2 linked regions of the Phragmitibacter flavus genome follow. The protein of the gene in region 1 binds, or shares a complex with, the protein of each later gene. Links are inferred from orthologs where the notes say so. Each region holds a gene or a part of one and is shown in the gene's direction. Other genes may lie near its edges.

Region 1 (3,181 bases):
GTCGGTGAGGGTCACCTCGCGGTGGTCGCGGGTGAGCAATCGGTGTCCGAGATCGTCTTCGAGTTGTTTGATGACCCGGCTGATGGAGGGCTGCGTCAGATGCACACTTCGACTCGCGGCGGTGAAACCTCCGAGCTTCACCACTTCGACGAAAACCCTCAAAGCGCGCAGATCCATGGATTCGTTTTTTGCATGGAAAGCATGCAGCATTCCAATTTTTCAAATGATTGCCTGATCTTACTATTTGGACCATGGTTACCCTATCAACCGATGGATCGCGACAGAGCCGCCAGGAAAATGCGTTTACCCATTCGCATGCCGTTCCTCCAGCAAAGGCGGGGGGATTGGTTTGCGTGGTGGATCACCAGCAGGCGCGACGTTTGCAGATGGAGCGAAATTTGCGCGATGCCGGGTATCGCGTTTTGGGATTTGGTTCGGGTCGGGATTTTTTGTCGATGCTGCCATGCTCGTTGCCGGCTTGTGTGATTCTCGCGCTTGAACTGCCAGACATGACGGGTCTTGAGGTGCAGCTGGCGATGAAGGCTGGTGACCGTGGAGAGAAGGTGGTGTTTGTCGCTGAGCAGGGGACACTGGTTTCCTGTGTGCAGGCCATGAAGGCGGGGGCGGTGGATTTTTTTGCGTGGCCGGTGATGCCCGAGTTGCTTCTGCAGGCAGTGGAGATTGCACTGGCGCGTTCGGGATCGTGGTGGCGCAAGCGATCAAGCCAGTCGACGGCGCGGGCGCGCATGGATTCGCTGACGCGGCGTGAGGTGGAAGTGTTGAGGTTGATGATTCGCGGTCGGCTGAATCGTCAAATCGCGGAGACGCTTGGAACGGCGGAGGCAACCATCAAAATTCACCGTCGTCATATCATGGAAAAACTCGAAGTGAGGTCGTTGCCGGAGGTGGTGATCATCGCGCAGACGTCGGGGATGATTCCGCAGCCGTTGTCGGAGGCCATGAGAAGAGAGGACCGGAAAGTGGCGATGAGTTCATAGGAAGCAGGCGTCGAGTGACTCGATTTGAGGTTTGTAGGGAACATGGAGAGCGGGGGATGGAGAGGCGGGGATGCTGGTTTGATCAGTGGCAGAGTGGCCAACCAATCTAGTTATGCGACGCGTCGCAGTCGGATATGTCTGATTGACTGACGAAATTAAACGCAATTAAATTGCAATATAAGAATTGACTTTTGCGGGGTTGGTTTGAATTTGTTGCAAGCTACATGCGTTTACAATCATGAAAAAAGACATCCATCCTGTAAGTTATCCGGTTGTATTCATCGACATCACCTGCGGGGCTCGATTCGTCACGCGTTCGACGATGAAAAGCGACAAAGTTGAGTTGATCGACGGGGTGGAGCATTTTGTGCATGCCATCAGTGTTTCTGCGGAGTCGCATCCGTTCTACACGGGCAAAAGCACGTTCGTTGATACGGAGGGGCGGATTGACAAATTCACCAAACGTTTTGGTGACAGTGCATTGCGTCGTGCGGGCAAACCCAAGTTGGAAAAGCTGGGCAGCTGATGCATCGAGCGGTTTCCCGGAGGATCAATTTTGTTCCAGTGCCTTTGTTTTGAATGCATGGGGAATCTCTGCATCACGGTCAGTCTGAGTTCGCTTTGGGAGCAATACTTGATATGAAAATCACGCTCATCACCGGCTTTCTTGGAGCGGGGAAGACGACATTTTTGAAGCGTCTGTTGCGTGAACAGGCTTTGGCGAACCGGTTTGGGGTGATCGTGAATGACCTGAGCGAGTTGGAGGTGGATGGTGAATTGTTGCGCATCGGGCATGCGGTGTCTGAAGAGGCGGGGACGCTGGTGAGTTTGTTTGATGGGTCCATTTCCGGGGAGCGTCGCGCGGATTTCTCCCAGGCACTTGCAAGCATGCGCGAAGCGAAGATGGAGCATGTGCTGGTGGAAACTTCTGGCGGTTCGCATCCGCAAGCGGTGATTGACGAGCTGCTTTCCTGCCGTGGTGCCACGCTGCATGCCGTGGCGACGCTGGTGGATGCGCGTGCGTTGTTGCACGATTATGACGGGGGCGTGGGACTGATCCGTCAGCTTGCCGACAACGAGCAAAACGATCTGCGCACGGCGGAAAACCTGCTGGCGGATCAACTTCGCGCGGCCAGTGTCATCATTGTGACCAAGCTGGACATGGTGCCGGAAGATGCGTTGCCGATGATTTTTCGAACGCTGCAAGTCTTGAATCCCGGGGCACAACTGGCAGCCTGCGCCTATGGACGTCTGGATGCGTCGGTATTGCTGGATGCACCGCCGTATTCACGCAACGAGGCGACGCCGTCGTCCGCCATGGCGAAGTTTCATGACATTGGTTCCACGGTGATTCGCGATTCACGACCGCTTCATCCGCAACGCTTTTTTGAGCAGTATCAGCAACGACTTGGGCTGGGGCTGTTCCGTAGCAAAGGTTTCATCTGGCTGGCGAGCAGACCGGACCAGGTGCTTCTCTGGAATCAGGCGGGAGGTGCAATGGGGTTGGAATTTCTCGGGATCTGGCGGGCGCACATTCTTGCGACGGACGGTCGTTTGTTGCCGGAAGAAATCGCCCATTTGCAAGAGAAACTCGCAGGTGCGCATCCATTGTTCGGGGACCGGGGGTGTGAGATTACGCTGATCGGACAAGCGCGTGACCGGGAGATTTTTGCCAGGGAGATGGAGGCGTGTTTCTGCACGGAAGATGAAATTGAAGACTGGCAACGGGGGCGGGAATTCGTTGATCCGTGGCCCAAAAATCTGCGCAAGCTGGATTGATCAGGGGTGGAGCTTTGTTGGAATTTTTTTATTTTATGGATCAGACCAAAACACTGGAGGTTGTCATTGTCGGCGCAGGTGCGGCGGGTTTGGGATGCGCGGTGGCGTTGAGGGATTGTGGGGTGAAGAAGCTGTTGGTGCTGGAGCGGGATGGCGTGGGAAGTTCGTTTCGAAAGTGGCCCAAACAAATGCGTTTGATCACGCCGAGTTTTTACAGCAATCCGTTTAAACAAACGGATCTGAATGCGATCACGCCGCAATCGTCGCTGGCGGATTTTGTTCACAAGGAGCATCCTAGTGGGGAGGATTACGCCAACTATCTGCGGGCATGCGTGGGGCATTATCAGGTGCCGGTGGAGGTGGGCGTTGAAGTGTTGGCGTTGACCCCGCATCGGCAGGGGTGG
Region 2 (3,099 bases), on another replicon or contig:
TCGGTGGTTTTGGCGTTGGATCCGATCTCGCCTGGCAGGCCTATGCCGGACTTGGCTGGCAGGCCAGTTCACACGTTTCTCTCGAAATGGGTTACCGTTGTCTGGATATGGACTACACCAGCGGCGGTTTCACTTTCGATACGATGACCTCCGGCGTCATCGTGTCTCTGGCGTTTAAGTTTTAGAGCTGATCGCAGAGGATGCACCCGTTTAACCAGTGGTATACGACTGGTTTCCTGGGCCATCGGGTTGGACGGAAGATGGCGCTTTTCCCGCTTGCTGTGGGAGGAGGGGCGATCCTATATTGTCTGCCAATATCTCTCTTTATGAATTGGAAATCCTCGTTCGATGTGCTGGTTTCGCCGATCTTTGGCGTTGATAAAAGTGCCATGGGACGCCGGGGCGGAGGCGGGAGGTCGATGTCGGGGTGTGGCATGCGCTTGCTGATTGCAGGGGCGATTGTGGCTTTTGCGTTGTTTCAGTATTTCAGTCTGCCTTCGGAAGTGAACCAATTTACGGGGCGCGAGCAGAAGCTGAATCTGGACGCCAATGAGGAAATTCAAATGGGGCTGGCGTCGGCTCCGCAGATGGCGGAGCAGTTTGGTGGGTTGTCTCAGGACAAGGCGGCGCGTGATCTGGTGGCGAGGATTGGGGCGAAACTGGTGCAGTTGACGGACGCGGATGAGACGCCTTATGGGAACAATTTCAACTTTCATCTCCTGGCGGACAATAAGACGGTGAATGCGTTTGCGTTGCCGGGCGGGCAGATTTTTATCACGGAGGCACTATTCCGTGTGTTGAAGTCGGAAGATGAACTGGCGGGAGTGTTGGGTCATGAAATTGGGCACGTGGTGGGTCGGCATTCTTCGGAGCAGATTGCGAAGTCGAATCTATTTGGTCGACTGGCGACGGCGGTGATGGTGGGGGCGGCCGGCGAAGATGGTGGGATGGGGACGGCGCGGATTGCCCAGATGGCGGCGCAGATGGCGACGATGAAATATGGTCGGAATGACGAACTGGAGGCCGACCGGCTGGCGGTGCTGTTTTTGTTGCAGGCGGGATATGATCCAGAGTCGATGATTCAGGTGATGGAGGTGTTGAAGAAGGCCTCCGGTGGAGGCGGCGGGCAGCCTGAGTTCATGAGCACGCATCCCAATCCGGACAATCGCAAGGAGGTGATCCGCGCGGAGATTGAAAAATTGAAGGCATCGGGGGCCGCGAAGCCAGGTGGGACGGGGAATCTCCGACGTTGGAGATTTGAGAAGTCGGAAGGCGAAATTTGGTGAGGAAAAACGGGTGAATTGATTCCATTCCGGTGAATCCTGTCTAAAAAAGACTTGCACGCTTCAGGATTGAGGGCAAGTTGCGAGCCCTTTTCCGCCGCTGTGAAGCGGCATCAATGCAGTCAATCGCGCCACGCCATGAGCATCATCGCCAAGATCGAGCAAGAACAAATCAAAACCAACCTCCCTGATTTTCGGGTGGGAGACAGCATCAAAGTTCACACCCGGGTTATCGAAGGTGCCAAAGAACGTATCCAGATTTTTGCTGGTATCGTGATTGCACGCAAGGGCAGTGGTTTGAACAAGGCTTTCACCGTCCGTAAGATCTCTTACGGCGAAGGTGTTGAGCGTGTGTTCCCTTTGAATACCCCGCGTATTTCCAAGATCGAAGTGACCCGTGAGGGCAAGGTGCGTCGTGCGCGTTTGCATTACTTGCGCGGTCGGATCGGCAAAGAGGCCACCACGGTCAAAGAGCGCGACTGATTCAGATTCAATTGCTGCCTTGCAGTTTCTTAATTTTTCAAGAAGGCCGGACGCGTTTGTCCGGCTTTTTTGTGTCTTGAGGTTGAGCGGGAGCGATTCGCAGATTTTTTGGCGGATTGTCAACTACGTGATCGTGTAAGTCTAAATTCTTGTGTCTTGTGCGATTGATGTATGTTGGAATGAGCGGCTCAGAAAATTGTCCAATTTGAGCTCTTCAAAGCCTTGTTATTTGCATGCCGGATGAATAAACCCGTGGTTTCGGGACGTTCTTATGGCAGCTCCACGCAACCCGTCGATTTTTCCTCACCCATGTCTGCCAGCGCCACCAGTGTTCCTTCCCCTGCTCCAGCTCGTTCCGAATATTCGGAGGCGGTTGAACGTCATCATTCGCCGTTCGCCTGGACCTCGTTCATTTTGCTGACGACGCTTTTTATCGTCGCGATGTTGTTCTTTCCGCCGTTCCAGGGGGCGGCCAATGAGCAGGCAACTCCGGCATGGGCGTTGTTTTTTGGCAGATTCCATCCGATCGCGGTGCATTTGCCGGTGGGCGTTTTGCTGATGGTGGCGATCATGGAAGTGTTTGTGTTTGTGCGGGGCAAAGCAGGCGGGGAGGCGTTGCGGGCGGGGCAGACGTTTGCGTTGGGATTTGGGGTGTTCGGAGCGATCTTGGCGGTGGTGTTTGGTGTGGTGCGTTCGCGTGAAGGTGGATTTGGCAGTCCGACTTTCCAGGCGCATGAGTTGCTCGGCGTGGCGACCGGGGTGGGGGCGTTGCTGACGTTTTTCTTCAAGGTGATTTCCGATGGGACGGGCCGGTTGACCAGCGTTTACCGCTTGTTGCTGTTGGTGACCGTGGCGATCATGAGTGTCGGGGGCCACTTCGGGGGAAACTTGACCCATGGTTCCAATTATTTGGTCAAGCATGCGACGCCGGAGATTCGCAACGGGATGCTGTATGCGGAGAGTTTGGTGCTGTCCCGTTTCAAGGCACCTGAGGAGCCGAAGACGGTTGCGCCGGGAGTGGCAGCGACGACACCGACACCGACGGGATTGCCGCCAGTGATTGAGCCGCCATCGACAGCGGTGGGCGCGAGCCCCACGCCGCCTGCGGGGACGACGGCAGCGGTGGTGGCGGATGCGAAAACGGGTGGAACGGTTTATGCAACGTTGATTGCGCCCATCATGGCTGAGAAATGCAACTCGTGCCATGACGATGACAAGAGCAAGGGCGAGCTGAGGTTGGACACGCATGAGATGATCATGCTGGGCGGTGGCAGTGGTGACAATGTGGTGCCGGGAGATCCGGTGGCGAGTTTGATGGTGGAGCGGATGAAGC

What was found.
Region 2: FEM03_RS02075 (region 1) and rplS share a complex: the UniProt entries of both Bacillus subtilis proteins name them as parts of the 50S ribosomal subunit. The link is inferred for Phragmitibacter flavus from one-to-one orthologs.

The regions. Positions count from the first base shown.
Region 1 is NZ_VAUV01000002.1:27,156-30,336, forward strand. The notes cover bases 20-2,880. They hold FEM03_RS02075 (type B 50S ribosomal protein L31), read left to right. Parts: upstream 20-1,236; coding sequence 1,237-1,524; downstream 1,525-2,880. Other genes in these bases: FEM03_RS02065 (LysR family transcriptional regulator), read right to left, coding at 20-177; FEM03_RS02070 (response regulator transcription factor), read left to right, coding at 252-998; FEM03_RS02080 (CobW family GTP-binding protein), read left to right, coding at 1,638-2,777; FEM03_RS02085 (NAD(P)/FAD-dependent oxidoreductase), read left to right, coding at 2,813-2,880. Outside these bases: more of FEM03_RS02065, read right to left, coding at 1-19; more of FEM03_RS02085, read left to right, coding at 2,881-3,181. UniProt on the Bacillus subtilis protein: While neither of the L31 paralogs is essential, this protein does not seem to function as the main L31 protein.
Region 2 is NZ_VAUV01000009.1:89,116-92,214, reverse strand. Bases 315-3,093 are described here. They hold rplS (50S ribosomal protein L19), read left to right. Parts: upstream 315-1,421; coding sequence 1,422-1,766; downstream 1,767-3,093. Other genes in these bases: FEM03_RS13215 (c-type cytochrome domain-containing protein), read left to right, coding at 2,076-3,093; FEM03_RS13225 (M48 family metalloprotease), read left to right, coding at 327-1,286. Outside these bases: FEM03_RS13230 (outer membrane protein), read left to right, coding at 1-185; more of FEM03_RS13215, read left to right, coding at 3,094-3,099. UniProt on the Bacillus subtilis protein: This protein is located at the 30S-50S ribosomal subunit interface and may play a role in the structure and function of the aminoacyl-tRNA binding site.